Regions from separate parts of the Actinomadura decatromicini genome, predicted to be linked through region 1. Evidence: riboswitches for the same ligand, from Rfam matches in the RefSeq annotation. Region 1 holds a riboswitch; each other region holds the start of a gene.

Region 1 (7,574 bases):
GCTGTCCAACCCGGGCGCCGCGCAGTGCGACTCGTGCCTGCGTCCGCTGCCGCAGAAGGGCACGCCCGTCCTGCGGGTGCAGTTCCCGACGGGCGAGCTGAAGGTGTCCGTCGGCCAGCACCTCGTGCTCGGACGGGACGCGGGCCAGTCCCCCGTCGCGTCCACGTTCACGCAGTACGACAACGTGTCGCGGCGCCACTCGACGGTGTGGCTCGACCCGTCCGGGACGGCGTGGGTCCGCGACGAGGGCTCCACGAACGGCACGTTCGTCAACGGCGAGCGCCTCCCCCGCGGCGTGGAGGCCCCGCTCCGCGACGGCGACCAGCTCCGCCTGGCCGCCGACGTCACCGGGACCGTCCAGCTCAACTAAAGCCCACGACAAGACGAAAGGGGCGGCCCGCGGAATCCGCGGGCCGCCCCTTTCGGCTCGTTCAGCGGGTCATCCGGCGCGCTTGGAGCGGGCGCGCATGCGCTCGCGCTCCTTGGCGTCCAGCACGACCTTGCGGATGCGGACGTTGCCCGGCGTGACCTCGACGCACTCGTCCTCGCGGCAGAACTCCAGGGCCTCCTCCAGGGAGAGGAGCCGCGGCGGGGTGAGCCGCTCCAGCTCGTCGCCCGTGGACGACCGCATGTTCGTGAGCTTCTTCTCCTTGGTGATGTTGACGTCCATGTCGTCGGACCGGGAGTTCTCCCCGACGATCATGCCCTCGTACACCTCGGTGGTCGGCCCGACGAAGAACGTGCCGCGGTCCTGGAGGTTCGTGATCGCGTAGCCGGTGGCGGCGCCCGCGCGGTCGGCGACGAGCGAGCCGGACGGCCGCGTCCGCAGCTCGCCGAACCACGGCTCGTACCCCTCGAACACGTGGTGCGCCATGCCGGTGCCGCGCGTCTCGGTCATGAACTCGGTGCGGAACCCGATCAGGCCGCGCGCCGGGACGAGGAACTCCATCCGGATCCAGCCGGTGCCGTGGTTCGTCATCTGCTCCATGCGGCCCTTGCGGACGGCGAGGAGCTGCGTGACGGCGCCGAGGTGCTCCTCGGGGATGTCGACGGTGAGCCGCTCGACCGGCTCGTGCTTCTTCCCGTCGATCGTCTTCGCGACGACCTGCGGCTTGCCGACGGTCAGCTCGTAGCCCTCGCGGCGCATGTTCTCGACCAGGATCGCGAGGGCCAGCTCGCCGCGGCCCTGCACCTCCCAGGCGTCCGGACGCTCGGTCGGCAGCACCCTGATCGACACGTTGCCGACGAGCTCCCGGTCGAGCCGGTCCTTGACCATGCGGGCGGTGACCTTGGTGCCCTTCTCGCGTCCCGCCATCGGACCGGTGTTGGTGCCGATCGTCATGGAGATCGCGGGCTCGTCCACGGTGATCAGCGGGAGCGGGCGCGGGTCGTCCGGGTCGGCGATGGTGTCGCCGATCATGATGTCGGGGATGCCGGAGATCGCGATGATGTCGCCCGGCCCCGCCGCCTCGGCGGGCTTGCGGGCGAGCGCGTCCGTCATCAGCAGCTCGGTGATCTTGACGCGCTCGACGCTGCCGTCGTGCCGGAACCAGGCGACCTGCTGGCCCTTCTTGATCGTCCCGGCGTGCACGCGGCAGAGCGCGATCCGGCCGAGGTAGCTGGACGCGTCCAGGTTCGTGACGTGCGCCTGGAGCGGCGCGTCCGGGTCGTAGGACGGCGCCGGGATCGTCTCGGTGATGACCTTGAACAGCGGTTCCAGGTCTTCGCTGCCCGGCATCTCGCCGTCGGCGGGCTTGTCGAGCGAGGCGCGGCCGGCGCGGCCGGAGGCGTACACGATCGGGAAGTCGATCTGCTCCTCGTCGGCGTCGAGGTCCATGAACAGCTCGTACGTCTCGTCGACGACCTCGTCGATGCGGGCGTCCGGGCGGTCGGTCTTGTTGACCACGAGGATCACCGGGAGCTTCGCCTCGAGCGCCTTGCGCAGGACGAACCGGGTCTGCGGGAGGGGGCCCTCGCTGGCGTCCACCAGCAGGACGACGCCGTCCACCATGGACAGCCCGCGCTCGACCTCGCCGCCGAAGTCGGCGTGGCCCGGCGTGTCGATGATGTTGATGGTCAGCCCGTTGTGCCGGACGGCGGTGTTCTTCGCGAGGATCGTGATCCCCTTCTCGCGCTCCAGGTCGTTGGAGTCGAGCACCCGGTCGTCGACGTCCTGGTTCTCGCGGAAGGCGCCGGACTGCCAGAGCATGGCGTCGACCAGCGTCGTCTTGCCGTGGTCGACGTGGGCGACGATCGCGACGTTCCGAAGGTCGTCGCGCGTGGAAATGGGCATGCGGGTTCGCCTTGCGTGAGAGTTCGGGATTCACCGCAAACGGCGGCAGCCACCTATTCTACTTCCCCGCGCGCGCGACCCGCCCCGGCGGACGAGCCGCGCGGCCGTCCGGCGCCGGCCCGCGCGGGCGTCCGGACCGGCCCGCGGCGGCGGGGCCGATTCGCCAACTTTGCCGATCCTTTGTAATCTGCCCGAGATCCGGCCGTCCGGAGTCCCACCCCCCGGGGCTGCGGCCGGAGCGCCGAATCTCCCGTACGCCGGGAGAACCGGGGACCCAACCCCCCGGGGTGAATCGGCGCGCCCCGCGAGGGCGCGCCGTAGGGCGACTCCTGGCCCGAACCCGTCAGCTAACCCGGTAGGCGCGCGAGGAGAGGAGAACACCGGTTTGACACCGGCTCCGCATCGGCGGCGGCTCACGCCCGCCGCCACCGCCGCACTGCTCGTCATCGGCCTCGGCGCCGCCGCTCCCGTCGCCGCCCACGCCGCGCCCGTGGCCGCGCTCACCGCCGCCGCGACCCCGAGCCCCACGCCGACGACGGAGCAGGGGCTCCGCAAGAGCCTCGACGCGCTGAACGAAGAGGCCGAGATCCTCACCGAGAAGTACAACAAGACCCGCGTCGACCTGGGCAAGGCGATGCAGGCGCAGCGCGCCGCCGCCGCCGAGGCCGCGCGGCTGCGGGCCGCCGCCGCGCCCGCCCGGGAACGGCTCGGGCAGCTGGCCGCGGCGAACTACATGACCGGCGCGCCCGACGCGATCTTCGGTTCGAGCGGCTCCCCGGACGGCCTGTCCGACCGCGCCTACCTCGCGCAGAACCAGGCCGCGGCCGTGCAGGCGCTGCAGAAGCAGATCGGCCAGGCCGAGTCGGCGCAGCGGTCGGCTGAGGCCAAGACCGCGCAGGTCAAGAAGGCGGCCGAGGACGCCAAGCAGGCCCGCGCCGCCGCCCGCGGCAAGGTCGCCGAGGTGATGAAGCGGCTCGACAAGCTGTCCACCACGCACGTCCGCGACCCGCACACCGGCCTGAGCGCGACCGTCAAGGGCTCGGGACTGCCCGCGAAGATGGCCCGCAAGGCGCTCACCAAGATCGGCTCGCCGTACGTGTGGGCCGCCGCCGGACCGAGCGGCTTCGACTGCTCCGGCCTCGTCGTCTGGGCCTACACCCAGGTCGGCAAGCCCGGCCTGCCGCACTACACCGGCGACCTGTTCGCGCTGGGGACCAAGGTCTCGCGGAGCGAGCTGCGCTCCGGCGACCTCGTGTACTTCGGCGGCAGCCTGCACCACATGGGGATCTACCTCGGCGACGGCAAGTTCCTGCACGCACCGCAGACCGGCGATGTGGTGAAGATCTCCAAACTGTCCGACCGGTCCGACTTCGCGGGCGCCAACCGCATCTCCTGAGCGGACGCGGGCGTCATCGAGGGATGAGACGTCGGGGGCTTCCTGCGGCGCGGCAGGAAGCCCCCGTCACTCTCCCTGTCCCGAGGCGACGCCGAGGCCGTAGGCGGCGGCGTCGGCCGCGAGGACGTCGATCACCGGGCGGTCGCCCGGGAGCCAGTCGACCTCGTACAGCTCGGCGAGCGCCAGCCAGCGCAGCGCGAGGTGCTCCAGGGCGCGCGGCTCGCCCTCGACGAGACGGGCCGTCCACACCCTGAGGAGGGCGCGGTCGCTGAGCCGCCAGTCGCCGCCGACCCGGCGCTCCAGCCGCACCTTGACCGCCAGCTCCTCGTGGCACTCGCGGACCAGCGCGTCCTCGTCGGACTCCCCCGGGTCGACCTTGCCGCCCGGCAGCTCCCAGCCGCCCGCCATGTGCGGCGGCTCGGCCCGCTGCGCGGTCAGCAGCCGCCCGCCGGAGACGATCGCCGCGCCCACGACGACGATCACGGCGGTCACCGCCCGGCCCCGGACGCGGTTCCGGCGGCGGACGCGGCGGCGGCTTCGGACGCGGCGGCGTAGGCGCGGGCCTCGCGGACGATCCGCTCCAGGTGGTCGCCGTGCGCGCCGCGCCAGTAGATCTTGCCGCAGTCCGAGCAGCGGCCGTAGACGTCGTAGCTGCGGCGGGTGCCCGCCTGGAGGGCGCTCTCGATCTCCTCCTTGGCGACCGGGACGAGCTCCCCGTTGCACGCCGTGCACCGCGTCCACGGGCGCTGGACCGGGGCGAACCGGTCGAGCAGGTCGCGCAGCTGGTCGTCCGGTCGGGAGCCGCGCACGTACGCGCCGAACCACAGCGCCCGGCGGCGCAGCAGCCCGCGGTCCTGGGTGAGGAGGACGCGGCGCTCCTCGTTCGCCTGGACGACGAGCGCCGGGTCGTCCATGTCGTTGTGGTAAGCGGTGTCGAGGCCGAGCAGGCGCATCCGGCGGGCGAGCGTGCCGAGGTGGACGTCGAGCAGGAAGCGCGGCGCGACCTGCCCCGGCTCCAGCGGGACGGCCTGCGGCCGCGGCACCGCCGCCACCCCCACCTCGTCGCCCGGCGCCGGACGGGTGGACGGCCCCGCGGGCTCGCCGCCGACGGTCATCGGACCGGCCTCCGGCAGCGGGACGCCGAGCGACTCCACCAGATGCCCCAGCGTGGACGTGCCGTCGCAGGCCACGCGGTTCACCGGCGCGCGGCGGACGGCGGGCAGGAACATCAGCAGTTCGTCGGCCACCCGAATGGTGATCTCCGGCTCTGTGGTCGTCTGTGACTCCTTGGTGTCGGGCTCCACGCGGATCAGCATGCCACGCCGGTCCGTCATTCCCCTTCGCATTATCCGTCCGCCACGCGTCCGGCGGCGGAACCCCGGCGCGGCGTCAGCCGGAGGTCAAGCGTCGGGCCGACTCCGCCAGCGTGGCGAGCAGGGCCGGGACGTCCTGCCCCAGCAGCGTCCCGCCGCGCTTCACCACCCGGCCGCCGACGAGGACCGTGTCCACATTGCGGACGTCCGCCGACAGGACGACGGCGGCGATCGGGTCGTGCGCCGCCGCGAGACCCAGCGTGTCGGTGCGCAGGACGAGCACGTCCGCCTGCTTGCCCGGCGCCAGCGACCCCGTGACGTCCGCGAGCCCGATCGCCTCCGCGCCCTCGATCGTGGCCATCCGCAGCACGTCGGCGGCGGTGAGGCCGAGCCCGGCGCCGCCGGGACGCCCCCGCTCCAGGACGTAGGCGGCCCGCATGATCGAGAACATGTCGCCGGGGCCACACGAGACGACGTCGGCGCCGAGGCCGGTGGGGAGACCCGCGTCGCGGGCCCGCCCGGTGGGCGGCGGGCCGATGTCCAGCACGGCCTCGACGGCGGGGGTGGCGGAGACCGTCCCGCCGTGGGCGGCGAGGCGCTTGAACTGGTCGCCGGTGTAGTGGTTCGCGTGGACGTAGGACACCGGCCGGTCCCAGAGGCCGTGGGCGTCGAGGAACGCCAGGCCGCGGGCGGCGCTCTCCGGCCCGAAGCCGCCCATGTGCACGGTGATCGGCAGGTCCAGGTCGCGCGCCAGCCGCCATTCGCGCAGCGCCCGCTCCTCGCCCGCGATCTCGGGGCCGAGCGCGGCCATGGCCATGGAGACCGTCCCTCCGGAACCGCCCGGGCCGTCGAAGTGGGTGCGGCGGACGCGGGCGGTCTCGGCGGCGAACGCGTCGAGGTCCTCGCCGCCGCCGTGGCAGTAGCCGAACACGGCCCGGACGCCCGAGTCGCGCAGGGCCGCGACGCTCGCCTCGGTGTGGCCGGGCCCGAGCTGGATGTTCGACCAGTCGACCAGCGTCGTGACGCCCGAGTCGAGGCACTCCAGGGCGCCGGCGAGCGTCCCGGCGAACACGTCGTCCGGACGGTACCGGGGCGCCAGCTCGCCGAGGATCCGCCGCAGGTAGTCGGGCAGCGTCGCGTCGGGCAGGATCGCGCGGATGCCCGCCTGCCAGACGTGCCGGTGCGTGTCGACGAACCCCGGCAGGACGAGGCCGCCGGTCGCGTCGAGCACGTCGGCGTCCGGCGGGGCGTCGAGGCCGGGGCCGACGGCGGCGATCAGGCCGTCCCGGACGAGCACGTCGGCGTGTCCGAGCACGGTGGGGACGGGGTCGGTGTCGATCACGAGCCCGTTCCGGAGCAGCAGCATTGACGTCGTCATACGACAAAGCTTAGAAACAAGCTTTTTAGAAAGCAATGGGGCGAGCGAGTATTCTCGGCGGGTGCGAGCAAACGACGGCGGACCACGGGACGACATCGACGCGGTCGCCGAGACCTGGCGGCGGGACGGGCTCCCCGAGCCGCTCATCGCGATGCTGGAGGTCGGCAAGCGGGCCGGGCGGATCACCATGCTCCTCCAGCAGGCCCTCCGCGCCGACCTCGCCGAACTCGGCCTCACCTACGCCGAGTTCGAGGTGCTGACCGTCCTGCGGCGGGAGGGCGAGCCGTACCGGCTGCGGCCGAGCGAGCTGACCCGGTCCGCATTCCTCACCTCCGGCGGGACGAGCAACGTGCTCCAGCGGCTGCAGAAGGCGGGCTACGTCGAGCGGGAGGCCAACGCCGGGGACGCGCGCAGCCGGTTCGTCCAGCTCACCCCGGTCGGGCTGCGGGTCACCGAGCGCGCCCTCGCCGCGTCCGCCGACGCGCACGAGGAGGTCATGGCGGGTGTCCCGGCGGGCGACGTCCGGGGCGCCGCCGACGCGCTCCGCGACCTCCTGCTCGTCATCGGCAGGCGCCGCTACCGCTAGCCCGCCCGGCCGTCAGCCGGCCAGCGCGTCGACCTTCTTCTGGACGTCGGGACGCGCCAGGGGCCGCGTCACCCCCACCCAGTCGGGCCGCTTGTACGTCTTCACCCCGATCGCCGGGACGCACGTCGAGCAGCTCGCCACGATCATCTTGCCGTTGCCGATCACCATGCCGACATGGCCGGGGCTGTTCGAGGACGTCCCCGGACCGGAGTTAAAGAACACCAGGTCACCGGGCAGTTCCTTGCCCTTGCCGACCTTCACGCCGTACGGCCACTGCTCGAACGTCGTGCGCGGGATGGCGAGGCCCGCCGACCGGTACGCGGCCTGGATGAGGCTGGAGCAGTCCCAGGCGTCGGGGCCGTTCGCGCCGAACACGTACGGCTTGCCGCGCTGCGCCATCGCGAACGTGATGATCTTCTTCACGAGCTCCGAGGCGTTCTGCGGGAGGTCGTTGTCGGCGCAGTCGATGCCGTTCGCCTGGACGACCTTGAAGTCGCCGCCGACGTACTTCTCCGCCCAGTCCAGGACGAGGTTCACGTACTCCCAGGAATGGTTGTACTGGAAGATCGCGGTCCGCATCCGCTGCGGGGCGCCGTTGTGCTTGAGGT
Region 2 (7,574 bases), on a different contig from region 1:
GAGTTCGGCCTGGTCAACACCACCGAGCCGGTCGCCTACGGCCCGGCACGCAACCCGTGGGACACCGGCCGGTCGACCGGCGGCTCGTCCGGCGGGTCGGCGGCGGCGGTCGCGGCGGGGCTCGTCCCGATCGCGCAGGCCAGCGACGGCGGCGGGTCCATCCGCATGCCCGCGTCGAACTGCGGGCTCTTCGGCCTGAAGCCGAGCCGCGGACGGATCAGCCCGGCGCCGGGCGGCGACAACATGGAGGGCCACACCACCCTCGGGTTCGTGTCGCGGTCGGTGCGCGACACCGCCGCCGCGCTGGATTTCGCCGCCGGTTACCGCACCGGCGACTCGATGGTCGCGCCGCACCGTCCGGACAGCTACCTCGCGCTTACCTCCACCGACCCGGAGCCGCTGCGCATCGGGCTGATGGACGTCCCGGACGTCAACGGCTTCCCCGTGGACGCCGACGTCAACGCGGTCGTCCGCGAGGCGGCCGAATTCCTCTCCGGGCTCGGCCACCGGGTTGAGGTGTCGCACCCCGAGGCGATGACCGACCCCGAGTTCCTTGACCGGTGGCTGCAACTGCTCAGCCCCACCGTCACGGCGATGTTCGAGGACCTGGAGGCGCTCGCGGGACGTCCGCTCGAACGCGGCGACGCCGAGGAGATGGCCTGGTGGTGGCGGGAGCGCGGCACGGAGATCGGCGCGGCCCGGCACATCGCCAACCAGGACTGGCGGGACCGCTTCCGCCGCCGGATGGCCTCCTGGTGGGCGGACGGCGGGTTCGACGTGCTGCTCTCGCCCGTCCTGCCGACGCCCGCGACCCCGCTCGGCTACTTCGACGGCGAGGAGGGGCTGCGCAGGTCGATCCGGATCCTCTGCTTCACGCCGCAGTTCAACATGGTGGGGCAGCCCGCCGCGTCCGTCCCGTTCGGGTTCAGCGCCGACGGCCTGCCGGTGGGAGTCCACCTGGCCGCCGCCTACGGGCGCGAGGACGTCCTCATCCGCCTGGCGGCCCAGATCGAGCGCGCCCGCCCCTGGGCGCGGCAACGGCCCGCGGTATTCGCGGGCTGAGGGGCGCGCGCCTCGCTCAACCGGTCGACCCGGTTCCGCCGGGCTGGGCTTCGTTGGGCCGGGCTTCGTCGGGCTGGGCTTCGTCGGGCTGGGCGGTGCCGAAGTCGTCGGCGGTCATGGGGTCGGTCTCCTGCGCCCAGCGGGCCCAGTCGACCAGCGCCTGGTTGACGCGGACGCCCGCCTCCAGCGCGATCCGCATCGCGCGCGCCTGGCGGCCGGTGCCCCATTCGCCGCGGTCCTTGCTCTCGGCGTAGCCCCGCAGCCGTTGGGCCATCTCGTCGTAGAACCGCTCCTCGCGGGCCAGGTGCGCCTTGAGGTCGTCCGGCTCCATGAGCCAGAAGAAGTAGGAGCGGAACAGCGTCTCCATCCGGAAGGTGTGGTCGACCTCCACCTCGGACAGCCAGCGACGCACCTCGGCTAGGCCCGCGTCCGTGAGCCGGTACGCCTTGCGTCCGCGCGGGCCGTGGCTGTCGACCTCGATGAGGCCCGCGGTCTCCAGCCGGGACAGCTCCATGTAGATCTGCGGATGCCGGGCGGGCCACACCAGGCCGAGGGCCTCGGAGAAGCGGCGCGCCAGGTCGTATCCGCTCGCCGGGCCTTCGGCCAGCAACCCGAGGAGGCCATGGCGCAGCGACATCCGCACACTCCAGCGACGAGATCCGATTCCCTGCCCTGCGCACATCTTGACACATCGGAACACACAGGTAAACGATGACATGTACAAACGAACATGTTCGTCCAATCAGCTGAGGTGATCACATGTCGGGAACGGGTGCGTCGCGGGCGGTCCTGCTGACCGGGGCCAACGGCGGGATCGGCCACGCCACCGCGCGGGCGCTGGCCGAGGAGGGCTTCCAGGTCTTAGCCGGAGTGCGGAGCAACGTCGGGCGGCTCTCCGAGATCCCCGGGGTGCGGGTCCTCCCGCTGGACGTCACCGACCCCGAGAGCATCGAGGAGGCCGTCCGCCAGGTGCGGATCAGCGTGGGCGACGACCTCCACGCCGTGGTCAACAACGCGGGGATCATCGTGCAGGGGCCGTTCGAGCTCGTCCCGGCGGACGAGCTGCGGCGCCAGTTCGAGGTCAACGTGTTCGGCCCTGCCGCCGTGACGCGGGCGTTCCTGCCGATGCTGAGGTCCGGCCGGGGACGGGTCGTCAACCTGACCGCCGCCACCGCGCGGGTGGCGGGCCCGTTCTTCGGCCCGGTCTCGGCGAGCAAGGCGGCGCTCGCCTCGATGTCGGACGCCCTGCGCCTGGAGCTGGCGCACTGGGGCGTCCGCGTCGTCGTGGTCGAACCAGGGCTCACGGACACCGCGATCTTCGCCAAGGCCGCCGCCGCCACCGAGGCGACGGCCGCCGGGCTGCCGCCCGAGCGGGTCGCGATGTACCGGGGGCAGCTCGACGCGGTCAACGCCTCGATGGCGCGGGCGAAGGCGGCGCCGCCGTCGGTCGTCGCGGCGGCCGTCGTCCGCGCGCTGACCGCGGGCAGGCCGAGGCCCCGCTACACCGTCGGACCGGACACGCGGCTGCTCGGCCTGCTCGCCCGCCTCCCGTTGCGGACGCGCGACCGGCTGCTGTCCCGGGCCCTCGGCCTGCACAAGGTCACCCCGGTGAAGGGCGAGCGACCGAGTTAGGCCACCCGGACGCCGCCCGCGAACGGCCGGCCGGCGATCGGGGCGATCTTCACGACGTCGCCGGTCTGCGGCGCGTGCACCATGTCCCCGTTGCCGATGTAGAGGCCCATGTGGTGCAGGTCGCTGTAGAAGAACACCAGGTCGCCGGGCTTGAGCTGGCTCTGCGAGACGCGGGTTCCGGCGGTGAACTGGGCACCGGTGTAGTGGGGGAGGCTGATGCCGACCTGGGCGTAGGCGTAGAGCGTCAGCCCGGAGCAGTCGAAGCCCTTGATGTTGGCGCCCTGCGCGGTGCCGTAGGTCGGCCCGGACGCGCTGCCCCCGCCCCACGAGTACGGGACGCCGCGCTGGCTCAGCGCCGCCGCGACCGCGGCCATGGCCTTCGCCGAAGCACCGCCGGGAGCGACGTTCACGGCCGGACCCGCGCCCGTGCGCGCCCCCGGCCCCACCCCCAGTTTCGCTTCGACCTTCTTCAGCCTGGCCTGCAGGTCCTTGCGCTTCTTCCTCGCTTCCTCGGTGAGTTCGCGGACCTGCTTGGCCCGCGCCTCGGCCGACTTCCGGGCGCGCTCCGCCGCCTGCATCATCTGGAGGAGCTGGGCGATGCGGGCGCCGTCCTGGCGGGCGAAGTAGTTGAGGGTGGCCGACTGGTCCAGCACGGCCTGCGGGTCGCCGGACGAGGCGAACGCGACCGCCGGGTCCGCCGGACCGTTCTTGTAGCTGTCGGCGGCGAGCTGGACGATCCGCGCCCGCGCCTCGTCCAGCGCCTTCTTCTGCCGCGCCGCGTTGCCCTCGGCGACCCTGGCGGCGCGCTGCGCCTGCTGGAGCCGGACCCGCAGCCCGTTGTACTGCTCGCTGAGCTTTTCCGCGTCGTCGGCGAGCTTCTTCTGCTGGGCGGTCAGCTCCTTGCGGGTCGGCTTCGGCTCGGCGACCGCCGCCGGGGGAGCCGCGAGGCTCACGGCGAGGGCGATGGACGCCGTCCACGCCGTGCCCGCGGCGATCCTTCGGCGGGCAGACGTTCCGGAATCGGCAGCGCGACGCTGCATGCGGTGGTGTCCTCTCCTGTACCGCCTACCGGGTGAGCTGCCGGGTTCGGGCCGGAGTCGCCCTACCGCTCACGGGAGCGGATTCACCCCAGGTGGAGAAACGGTTCCCCGGTTCCGCGGGCCGCGCGGGGCCCGCGAGATTCGGCACGGCCGCCACCGTCCCCGGCGGGGACGCGCCGCGACGGCCTCCGACGCAGCGTAGGAGATAACGACCTCATCTCGCCACCCAAGCGGCAGATCCGACAATTCAGCAGAGGTGGGTCAGCTCGGTGATCGTCGCGGCGGCGACGGCCAGCGGGGCGGCGACGGCGAGCGCGGCGAAGGCGGACGCGGCGAAGGCGGACGCGGCCGCCCGCCCGGCCCGGCGCGGCCCGCCCGTCCCCGCGCTCTCCAGCCGCAGCACCCGCTCCGCCAGCGCCCCGGCGTCCGGGCTCGCGGCGCCGAGCGCCCCGGCCACCCCGGACGCCACCCCGGACGCCACCCCGGGCGCCGCCGCGAGCCGCCGCAGCGCGCCGACGAGCGTCCGTCCTCCGCAGGCCCGTGCCGCCGCGTCGTCGGCGGCCATCTCCAGCAGCAGCGGAAGGGTCCGCTTCGCCCGCCGGATGGTGGGCGGCCAGGGCAGGACGGCGTGCGCCAGGTCGAGCATGAGCAGCAGCGCGTGGTGCCGCTGCCGCAGGTGGGCCCGCTCGTGGACGAGGACCGCGTCGAACTCCTCCGGCGTGAGGGCGTCCCGCGTCCCGGTGCTGACCACGATCGCGCGCCGCCGGTCGGGCAGCGAGTAGGCCACCGGGACCGGATGGTCGAGGACGAGGACGTCGCCGTGCCGCTCGTCCTCCCGCGCGACGAGCCGGAGCATCTCGCGGTGCCGCCGCCGGTGCCGCACCGCGCGCCGCAGCCGGGGCAGGCCGCGCGCGACCCGGAACCCGCACGCCGCGAGCAGGACCAGGGTCGCGCCCGCCGCCGTGGCGATCGCCTTCCCGCCGTGGTGCGGCAGGCAGTCGCGCAGCCATTCCAGCAGGCCGTGGCCGGGCGCGGGCGGCGACAGCAGCGCCGCCGCGACGACCCCGGCGCAGGCGATGAAGGTGCCGGTCACGGCCCCGACCCAGCAGGCGACGGCGGTCCCCGGATGCGCGGCGGGCCGTCCCAGCCGGTCGAGCACCGGCCCCGCCGCGCAGCCGAGCAGCACGGCGGTGGCGATCAGCCCGAGGACGAGGTAGACCACGCCGTCATTCCCCTTCGGCGCCGGAGGCGCGGCGGCGCAGGGCGTCCAGCAGGTGGCGCGCGTCCTCCGGCGGGACGCTCTCGGCGAACCGGGTGAGGATGCTCCCGTGGTCGGCGGACTCGGTGAGCGCGTCGAGCATCAACTCGACCGCGTACTCCTCCCGGGCGCGGGTCGGCGAATAGCGGAAGGCCAGCCCGTCCCGCGTGCGCCGCAGCAGCCCCTTCTGGGCCAGCCGCTCGGCCACGGTCTGGACGGTGTTGTACGCGAGCGTCCTGTCGGCGTTCTCGTTCAGTTCCGCCAGCAGTTCGCGGACCCGCAGCGGGCCGGGCGCCTCCCACAGCACGTCCATGATGGAGCGCTCAAGCGATCCACCCAGTCCTGCCATGCGAGACACCTCCGTTCCCCACATTGTGCCGGAGAACCCGGCGCCGCCTTGGAAGCCGTCAGTGGTGGTACTGGTGGACGACCGCGTGCCCCTTCCCCTTGCCGATCATCCAGCGGTTCACCGGGGTCGTGAGGACGAACGCGACGACGAACGCGATGGCAAGCGCGCCCCAGAACGTCGCGTCCGCCAGCCCCGCGTGCATGGCGCCGGGGATCAGCACCATGGTCGCGTTGTCCAGCACCTCCATGATCGCGATCGACACCGTGTCGGCGGCCAGCGCGACCTTGAACGCCGCCCGCAACGAAAGCCCGGCCTTCAGCACTCCGCGCATGGTCAGCGCGTAGCCGAACACGAACGCGAGGATCACGGCGAGGACGATCGTGGCCGCGTTCGACCAGCCGAACGCCGTCCCGATGACCATGCCGAGCACCTCGCCGATCGCGCATCCGGTGAGGCAGTGCAACGTCGCCTGCGCGGCCATCGTCCAGGAGACCGCCCCGGCATGCCCGTGATCGTCGTGCGCGTGGTGGTCGTGCCCGTGCGTGCCGCTCTGGTGCGACTCGTGCCCGTTGTGCGTGGTCATCCATACTCTCCAGCCGCTTGTCCGACTCGGGAAGTATGCCCTACACGTTGTAGGAGGTCGGACGTCCGGGGGTCAGTGCGGCCGCGGCGGCCGCTGTGACGGCGGCGACGATCGCGGCGAGGACGAACCCGTCCGTGAAGCCGTCGAGCGTGTCGCCGACGAGGCTGGCGGCGGCGACGCTGGAGATGACGGCGGCCCCGATGGACGCGCCGAACTCGTGGAACGTGCTGACGATGCCGGACGCGATGCCGGACTCGTGCGGGGCGACCCGACCCAGCGCGGTCGCGGACGCGACGACGAACATCGCGCCGGTCCCGGCGCCCGCGATCGCCGTCCCGGCCACGACGGTCGCCGGGTGCATCGACAGGGCGGGGAGCGCCATCCCGGCGGCGGCGACGAGCGGCCCGACGACGGCGAGCGGGCGCGCGCCCGTCCGGGCGATGGCGCGGCCGGTGAGGTCGGCGCCGAGCATCGTCGCCGCCGCGACCGGCAGGAACAGCAGGCCGGTGCGCAGGGCGCCGTAGCCGCGCGCGTGCTGGAAGTAGAACGTGCCGAGGAAAAACACCGCGATCATCAGGGCGGTGGCGACGAGGATCAGGAACGTGCCGGTGGCGACCGTCCGCCGGACGAGCAGCGCGACGTCCATCATCGGGGACGCGGCGGTCCGCTGCCGGATCACGAAGGCCGCGTAACCGACCGCCGCGAGCACGACGAGCAGCCCGGTCGCGGCCGTCAGCCAGCCGTGGTCCCCGGCGCGGATGAAGGCGTAGATCAGACTGCCGGACGAGGCCGTGACCAGCAGCGCGCCGAGGAGGTCGAGCCCGCCGCGCGCCCGGGGCACGTCCCGCCGGGGCAGCATCCGGGCGAGCGCGGCGGCGACGGCGAGGCCGATCGGCACGTTGACGTAGAACACCCACGGCCAGCCGGGTCCGGCGGTGAGCGCCCCGCCCAGCAGGACGCCGAGGGCCGCGCCGCCGCCCCCGAGCGCCGACCAGACGCCGAGCGCCTTGTTCCGCTCCTCGCCGTCGAACAGGCTCACCACGAACGACAGCGCGGACGGGGACAGCAGCGCCGCGCCGAGCCCCTGGGCGATCCGTCCGGCGAGCAGCAGTCCGCCCGCGCCCGCGAGCCCCGTCACCAGCGACGCCGCGGTGAAGATCAGCAGCCCGGCGAGGACGACGCGCCGCGCGCCGAACAGGTCGGCGGCGCGTCCGCCGAGCAGCATGAGGCCGCCGAAGGTGAGGGTGTAGGCGCTGACCGTCCAGGTCACGGCCTGGCGGCTCAGGTCGAGGTCGGCCTCGATGTGGGGCAGCGCGATGGCGACGACGGTGACGTCCAGGATCAGCATGAGCTGGGCCAGCCCGAGAAGGCCGAGGATGCGCCAGCGCAGCGGATGCCGCGCCCCCTGCTCCGTGGACGGTTCGTGGGCCTGGTCTGTCATGGGGGGGCTCCTCTTAACTCGTACTGCGGTATACGACTTCAATGTCCGGAGGTTAACACGTATTCCGCAGTACGAGTTAGAGTGTGCGCATGCCCACCGCCTCACCTGGACGGCGCCGCCGCGCGGACGCCGAGCGCAGCATCGCCCGCATCGTCGGCGCGGCCCGCGAATGCCTCAGCGGGAACTCGAACGCGAGCATCGACGACATC
Region 3 (7,574 bases), on a different contig from region 1:
ATCCCGACGAGCGTGACGCGGTCGCCGCGCTCGGCGAGCCGCCGCGCCATGTGGTGGGCCCAGCGTTGCAGCCCGCCCATGTCGTCGGCGTTGTTGCAGACGATGAAGACGTCACGCGGTGCGGCGGCCATGGCGTTCCCTCCCCCGGCCGGTCCGTGATGTGGGGAAATAGCGCTCCACGACGGCCCGGGCCGCCGATCCGCGGTCGTGCTCGCCGAAGCGGGCCGCGAACGCCCGGCGGCGGGCGGCGTGGCCGGGGGCGGCGTCGTCCAGGGCGGCGAGCGCGGCGACCAGCTCGTCCTCGGTGCGGGTGACCGGGCCGGGGGCGTGCCGCTCCAGGTCGAAGTAGCCCGGCGCGAGGTCGCGGCCGTCCGGCAGGTGCAGGACGATCGGCCGGTCCAGCAGCGCGAAGTCGAACATGATCGACGAGTGGTCGGTGACCAGCGCGTCGGCGAGGAGCAGCAGCGGGGTCACGTCGGGGACGCGGCCGACGTCCCGCATCACCGCGCGGGCGCCCGGCGGGACGTTCGCCCGGCACAGGTAGTGCGGCCGGACGAGCAGCACGGCCTCCTCCCCCAGCTCCCGCGCGAACACGTCCGGGTCGACGGGCGGGTCCAGGAGCCTGACCGGGCGGCCGCGCGGGCCGGTCGCGAACGTCGGCGCGTACAGGACGGCGCGGCGGCCGTCGTCCAGGCCGAGCGCGCGGCGCAGCGCGGCGACCTCGGCGGCCAGCTCCGGGTCGCCGTCCAGCCCGTTGACCAGCGGGTCGTTGCGCGGATACCCGGTCGCGAGCAGCTCCGAGCGGACCCCGAGCCCCGCGCACAGCGTCTCCACGTCGTGCCCGGACCGGACGAGGAAGCAGTCGAACCGCTCCACCATCCGCCGCAGCCGGGCCCGGTCGGCGGCCGGGCCGTGCTTGAGGCGCGGCTGGTCGAGCCCCATCAGCTTGAACGCCGAGCCGTGCCAGGTCTGGATGTAGGTGGTCTCGGGGCGTTTGCGCAGGCCGTCCGGGAAGCCCTGGTTGTCGACCCAGTAGCGGGCGCGGGCGAGCGCCAGGTAGTACGCCCACGTGCCGCGCCGCACCAGGCGGGCGTCGTCCGGGAAGCCCTCCCGGGACGTGGCGTAGGACCACACCGCGTCCACGTGCCTGCCCGACCTGCGCAGCTCCCGGTAGATGTACTTCGGATTGTCGGAGAACTGGCGTCCCATGTGGCTCTCGAAGACGGCCAGCCCGGGCTTGACGGGGAGCCTGCTCAGCACCCGGTTGAACACGGCGGTCTTGGTCTTCTTGGACGTCAGCGCCGTGCGGACGCCCTTCTTCGCGCGCCGCGCCCGCCGTCCGGTATGCCGCCAGGCCAGCCGCCCGGCCCGGGAGCGGACGGCCCGCCGCGCGGCCGTCCCCGCCCGCCGCGCCCACAGGCTCCCCGTCTCCAGGGCGAACGCCAGGTGCCCGCCCTCGGTGACGTACGAGCGGAGCCGGTCGGCGGCGAACCGCGTGAGCCGGGGACGGACGGGCAGCGCCGCCACCCCGTCCAGGGGCGGCGCGCCGGGGCCCGGGCCGGGCCGGGTGACGATCTCCTCGCCGTCCACGCGGAGGCGGAGCCGGACGTCCCACACCGGGTCGACGAACCCGACCGGCCTGATCCGCCGCCGCGGGTCGAACTCGGCGCGCCAGCCGATCCGGTCGCCCTCGTACCGGACGGACGCGGGCACCCGCCCGCGCGGGGCGCGGCCCCGCCGGTCGCGGAACTCCAGCGTGCCGGACAGGGCGGCGTCCGGGCCGATCCGGTTCAGCGGGTTCAGCATGTGCCCGGCCATGCGGACGCGCCCGTCCCGCACCTCCAGCCGCGTGACCGTGTTCGCCGGACGCAGCTCCTTCAAGGGCCGGACGTGGAAGCCGAACCCGGTCACGTCCAGGACGCGGTGGCCCAGCGACCCGCTCGGACCGCTCGCGCCCCAGAAGACCCGCCCGTCCCGCTCGACCAGCCGCGCCCGCAGCTCGGCGCGCCCGCCAGGGTCGTACTCGGCGGCGGCGAGCGCGCCCGCGTGGTCGCCCTCGCGGATCAGGTAGGCGGCGATCGCCGACAGCGGGTTCGCCTCCTCGAACACCCGCGGGTCGAGCCCGGCCAGGTACCCGCCCGCCAGATCGAGGAAGCGCGCCCGGTAGGACTCCTCGCGGTCGCGCAGTTCGCGCAGGTAGAGCATCAGATCGTGGTTGACGAACTTGACGTCCTTGGCCCGTCCGAGCGCGTGCGCGCCGCGCGCGTCGAACAGCCGGTCGATGCGGCGGTGGATCTCCAGCCGGTCGGCGAAGTTCGCGAGCTCGGCGCGCCGGTTGGAGATCGACGGGTCGAGGGTCCGCTCCCGGACCAGCCAGTTGTAGACGCGGTGCGGGATCAGCGCCGTCCGTCCGGACGCGAGGTACGCCTCGGCGGTGAACAGCAGGTCCTCGTAGTGCAGCCGCTCCACGAAACGGAGGTCGTGGTCCTCCAGGAAGCCCCGCCGGTACGCCTTGTTGGTCGAGAGCGTGTCGTAGAGGAGGTCGGGGTTGTCGTCCAGGGCCTCGTACACGGCCCTGTTCCGGTAGAGCCACGGATACCAGGGGCGGACCCGTCCCTTCACGCCCACGGGCACGTCCAGGAAGATCCGGTCGCACAGCCCCGACACGATGTCGGCGCCGGTGTCCTCGGCGGCGGCGAGGAGGTTCAGGCAGGCGTGCCGGTCCAGCAGGTCGTCGCTGTCGAGGAACATCACGTACCGGCCGGACGACGCCTCGATCCCGGTGTTGCGCGGACGCCCGCAGCCGCCCGAGTTCACCGGCAGGTGGACGGCCCTGACCCGGCCGGGATGCGCGGCGGCCAGCCGGTCGGCGATCTCGGCCGTCCCGTCGGTGCTGGCGTCGTCGACGACGACCGTCTCGACGCCGCCGAGCGACTGCGCGAGCGCGGAGCCCACCGCGCGGGGCAGCCGCCGCGCGTCGTTGTAGGCGATCACCACGACGCTGACATCGGGGCGCACGGCGACCTCTCCTTCCCACGCTCCGGCGGGACGCGGTGTCGCATTCCTTTCCAGAAACGCCGCAGTGAGGTCCAAGGGCGTTCAAAGGCTGTCAACGGTTGGCATTACCCGACTTCACCGGAGGCTCTTGGTCACTTCCCCCGGAACGCCAGAAGGAGCCCGGCCGGGGAGCCGGGCGCCTTCCTCCTGAGTGGATCAGGGGCTTCCTGAGCGGATCAGGACGCGTAGTCCGGGTAGCCGTAGCCGACCACCTGGGACTTGTCGCGGACCTTCTTCTTCACCGCGTTGTCGGTGTTGCCCTCGACAGTGGTGATCTTGCCGTTGCCGTTGTCCTTGACGACGATGCCGACGTGGTCGATCCCGCCGATGCCGCCGCTGGAGCCGTTCTTCCAGTCGAAGAACACCACCGCGCCGGGCTTGGCCTTGTGGCCCCACCGGTCGGTCTTCTTGAACCACGTGGCGTGCTGGACGGTGTAGGCGTCCCAGCCCATGTTCTTGACGCCGGTCTGGGCGCCGAGCCACGAGACGAACATGTTGCACCACTGGGCGCCCTTGTAGTCGTCGACGGAGAAGCCCCCGTCACGCTCGGCGGTCGCGGCGGCCTGCGGGGTCGACACGTACCAGTTGTGGTACTTGGTCATGCCGCCCTTGCCCTCGCGGGTGCCGATCTGCTTCTCGGCCAGCTTGATGACCTCGGAGGGCTTGACGGCGCGGGGCGCCACCTTGAAGCCCTCCGCGCGGGCGTCGGCGGCGGAGACGTTGCCCGTCCCGCCGTCGGCCTTCTCGGCGGCCTTCGCGGCCGCCGGGGACTCGGCGGCCTTGCCCTGCTGGACGACGGCCGCGGCCTGCGGGGCGTCGGCGGCGGCACGCTCGCCGGCGAGGGGGTTGAACACCGCGAGGCCGATGGCCCCGGCGAGGACCGCGCTGGCGGCGACGCCGACGGCCTTGTCCTCGGGCGTGAACCTGCTCAGGGAAAGACGATCGAAACGACCGGTCATGCAGGAAATCTCCTTACTCCCATGGCGCCTACCGGGTTAGCTGACGGATTCGGGCATGGAAGCAGCCCTACGGCGCGGCTCTCGCTCACGCCGATTCACCCCTGGAACCTGGGTCCCCGGCTCCGTTCCGGTCGTCTCGACCAGGACGGACTCGGCCTCGCACCGCGGAACGCGGTGCCGGATATTCGGATTGATCTACTGACTGATCTTGATGGGATGCAGCGCCCCTGGTCGGGTGCGCGTTCGCGGGCGGGATCCGCTCCGCGATCCTCGGCCGCGCGTGACGCGACCGGCGGCAACGCATGGGGTGCGTTGCGTGATTCGGACTGAAGGTACCAACCTTCTCAAGGAAAGCAAACCAGGCACAAAACTCCGTGGTGCCCGCTCAATGCGTCCTCAAGGATCCATCAACAGCCCATGGTGCCAGGGTGTTCCCGATCTTTCCCGGAGTGGCCGTCAGGCCCTTGTCCAGCGGGCTTACCGGCCCTCTCGCATTTGGTAAAGAACGCTTGGGCGACCCCTGCCTCGGCAAGGTCATCCGGCTCCCGGACGGCCTCCGGCCCCGGGTGGGGTGAGACGCAAGTCACACCGGGTGATCATCGCAGGTCAGAGGTGCCGTCCGTCACTCCACGTGCAGGGCGAAGAGCGTGGTGTCGTCGGCGGCGCGGTCGTGCCCCATCCGGGCCAGCACCTGGTCGAGCATCCGCTCCGGCTGCCGGGCGCAGTCCTGCAGGATGCCGGTGAGCCGGTCGATCCGCTCGTCCAGGTCGGCGTCGCGCCGCTCGACCAGCCCGTCGGTGTAGAGGAACAGCATGTCGCCGGGCAGGAGCCGCGTCGCGACCGTCATGTACTCCCATTCCGGCATCGCGCCGAGCAGCGGGTCCCGGACGGCCTCCAGCGGCACCGCCCGGTCGTCCCGGATCAGGATCGGCGGCGGGTGCCCGGCGCACGTCCACTCCAGGACGCGGCCGCGCGGCTCGAACTCGGCGACGATCGCGGTGCCCGTCGCGGGCGGCTCCATGCTGCTGACCAGGTCGTTCAGCCAGCCGACGAGCCGTCCCACCGGCTCGCCCGTGCAGGACAGGCCGAGCAGCCCGTTGCGGGTGCGGGCCATCGACGCGGCCGCGGGCAGGCCGTGCCCGGCCGCGTCGCCGATCGCGAACAGGGCCCGGCCGTTCGGCAGCCGGCGCAGCGCGAACCAGTCCCCGCCGATCCGGGCGGTGGTCTCCGCCGCCATGCTGCGGATCGCGGTGCGCAGGCCGGGGAGCTGCTCGACCTCGTCCTCGTCCGGCATGATCGCGCGGCGCAGCGTCACCGCGACGCGCCGCTCCTGCGCCATGCGCTCCTGCTGCTTCAGCATCTGCCGGCGCGTCTCGGCGAGCGCCCGCTCCACGCCGCGCCGCCGCGTGATGTCCTGCGAGACGATGTTGATCGACACCGGCAGCCCGGACTCGCCGAGGACCGGCTCGGCGAACACCCACAGGTTCCGCGGCGTCCCGTCCTTGCCGATCACCCGGTGCTCGGCCTCCACCGGCTCCCGGCGCGAGAACATCGTCTGGACGGCCTCCTCCACCAGCGGGAGGTCGTCGTCCGCCACGACCTTCGGCAGGTCGTGCGGCATGGGCGGCACCTCGTCCGGGGCGAGGCCGTAGTTGGCGAGCATCTGCGGCGTCCAGTCCGCCTCGCCGGTCGCGAGGTCCCACTCGCCGAACCCGATCAGGGCGAGCCGCTCCACCCGCTCGAGGCGCCGCGCGATCCGGTCCTCGTGGAAGTGGTAGCGCCAGGTCACGCAGACGCCGGTCGGCACCGCGACGCACCGCACGCTCATCCGGGACGATCTGGACAGCCCCCGCTGCGCGGTCGAGTAGAGAATCGAGGAGCGCTCCAGGCTGGGACCGCCCTCCAGCACCTCGACGTACTGGTCGAAGAGCCCGCTCAGCACGGCGCCCGGATCCGTCTGCAGCAGCCGGAGCCCGATGAGCTCCTCCTTGCCGCGCCCGAACATGTCCCGGGCGACGTCGTTGAGGTCGGCGTAGAGGAAGTCGGCGACGCGGCCGTCCGGCCCCCTGACCGGGACCAGGTGCGTCGCGGAGTCGAGCGCCCCGTCGAGCACCGCCCGCGCGGCCGGGTCGTCCGGCACCGCGGCGAGGATCTCGGCGTCGTCCCCGGTGTCCTCGGCCGTCACCCGGCGCAGCACGTCCTCGGCCTCGGACAGCACCACCTGGCGCTCCGCCGTCGCCTCCTCGGCGCGGGGCGCGTTCCGGCCCGCCGCGACGGCCCCGACCGCGCCGCCGCCCCCGTCCTTGACCAGCAGGGACGCCGCCTCGGCGAGGTCCATGTCGAGGTCGCGGGCGAGCCAGATCAGATGCTGCAACGCCTCCGCGGGCGGGACGCCGAGCCGCCGGGCCAGCACGACCCGCGCCTCCGACAGCACCGCGCGGTCGTGCGCGGCGTCCCGCAGGTCCTCCAGGTCCGCCACGTGCGCTCCGTGCGCCCCCGGCTGCGCCGAGGCGCCCTCCGCATCCGCCAACCTGTCCCCCGTTCCGGCAAGGCTGCCCTTGGGAGAAAAAAGCTACATACGCCACCCACGGACTATCCGCCGCGAACCACGCAAACAGTACGGATCTTTGCCCGACTTTTCCGTTGACGTCCGAACTCGACCGGTTCCGATGACCGTCTCCCGACGGAACCGTGGCCCACTACGTGACCCGCGTCACACCCGCACGAGCTGCCTCGCCAGATCGGTGACCCGCGCGGAGGCCGTACGGAACGACGTGCCCGCCGGCTGCAGCGTCAACACCACCACGATCTTCCCGTCCCCGACCACGCCGGTCGTGTGCAGGACGGGCCTTCCAAGCCCCAGATCGGGCTGCCACGCCGCGGGCCGAGCACCGCCCTTCCGGCACGGCTCCGCCGGGACGTCCCCGAACCCCGACCACCCCTGCTTCACGGCCCACGGCCGCTTCGCGGCGCTCGGAATCCCGAACGTCTGGTCGAAGCCGTCCGTCCCGCACGGCGTCGACCGCCGCAACTGCTCCAGGACGAACTCCCGCTGCCCCTTGGGCGCCTTCTCCAGCAGGTACCGGTACGTCTTCACCACGTCCCGCGCGCTGATCGCCGTGTACCCCCAGAACCCCGGCTTGTCGGCGGGCGGCGGCGCCGTCTCCGCCAGCCCCGCCCTCCGGACCATCCGCTCGACGACCTGCCGCTGCCCGCCCCGCCGCCAGAACTCCGTCGCCGCCTTGTCGTCACTGGACCGCAGCATCACCTGCAACAAGGCCCGATCCGCCGCCGACGCCCGGTGCCGCTCCAGATAGTCGAGCGCGATGAGGATCTTCACCACCGACGCCGACCGGAACGTCTGCCGCGACCGCCGCTCCGCGACCACCCGCCCGCGCTCGAACACCGCATAGGAGACCCGCACCCCACGCGGCACCCGCACCACCGGCGGTTTGCGCCCACTCGTCTTGGACGCCTCAGGACTCCCGCTGGCCACCGGAGCGCTCCCCTGGCCCTGCGGCTCCGCCCCCGGCCCACCGCCACTGCCCCCGCCGCACG

What was found. A riboswitch is a leader RNA that binds a small molecule or an ion and turns the genes downstream of it on or off. The one in region 1 is predicted to bind cyclic di-AMP.
Region 2: another riboswitch for cyclic di-AMP. It lies ahead of FXF68_RS24435 (C40 family peptidase); the one in region 1 lies ahead of FXF68_RS15795 (C40 family peptidase).
Region 3: another riboswitch for cyclic di-AMP. It lies ahead of FXF68_RS42825 (CHAP domain-containing protein); the one in region 1 lies ahead of FXF68_RS15795 (C40 family peptidase).

Annotation. Positions count from the first base shown of each region.
Region 1 covers NZ_VSRQ01000003.1:434,091-441,664, forward strand. Annotated here, with positions in the region: gene FXF68_RS42380 (FHA domain-containing protein) at 1-370, shown strand, start outside; gene typA (translational GTPase TypA) at 440-2,293, opposite strand; cyclic di-AMP (ydaO/yuaA leader) riboswitch at 2,523-2,671, shown strand; gene FXF68_RS15795 (C40 family peptidase) at 2,679-3,689, shown strand; gene FXF68_RS15800 ((deoxy)nucleoside triphosphate pyrophosphohydrolase) at 3,756-4,181, opposite strand; gene FXF68_RS15805 (Mut7-C RNAse domain-containing protein) at 4,178-5,005, opposite strand; gene FXF68_RS15810 (amidohydrolase family protein) at 5,079-6,380, opposite strand; gene FXF68_RS15815 (MarR family winged helix-turn-helix transcriptional regulator) at 6,442-6,966, shown strand; gene FXF68_RS15820 (C40 family peptidase) at 6,979-7,574, opposite strand, start outside.
Region 2 covers NZ_VSRQ01000005.1:366,863-374,436, forward strand. Annotated here, with positions in the region: gene FXF68_RS24420 (amidase) at 1-1,062, shown strand, start outside; gene FXF68_RS24425 (PadR family transcriptional regulator) at 1,079-1,699, opposite strand; gene FXF68_RS24430 (SDR family NAD(P)-dependent oxidoreductase) at 1,822-2,694, shown strand; gene FXF68_RS24435 (C40 family peptidase) at 2,691-3,734, opposite strand; cyclic di-AMP (ydaO/yuaA leader) riboswitch at 3,741-3,891, opposite strand; gene FXF68_RS24440 (M56 family metallopeptidase) at 3,982-4,956, opposite strand; gene FXF68_RS24445 (BlaI/MecI/CopY family transcriptional regulator) at 4,961-5,341, opposite strand; gene FXF68_RS24450 (DUF4396 domain-containing protein) at 5,400-5,924, opposite strand; gene FXF68_RS24455 (MFS transporter) at 5,965-7,365, opposite strand; gene FXF68_RS24460 (TetR/AcrR family transcriptional regulator) at 7,455-7,574, shown strand, end outside.
Region 3 covers NZ_VSRQ01000009.1:362,878-370,451, reverse strand. Annotated here, with positions in the region: gene FXF68_RS36145 (glycosyltransferase) at 1-131, opposite strand, end outside; gene FXF68_RS44575 (bifunctional glycosyltransferase/CDP-glycerol:glycerophosphate glycerophosphotransferase) at 112-3,018, opposite strand; gene FXF68_RS42825 (CHAP domain-containing protein) at 3,234-4,016, opposite strand; cyclic di-AMP (ydaO/yuaA leader) riboswitch at 4,028-4,183, opposite strand; gene FXF68_RS36130 (SpoIIE family protein phosphatase) at 4,639-6,495, opposite strand; gene FXF68_RS36125 (hypothetical protein) at 6,730-7,512, opposite strand.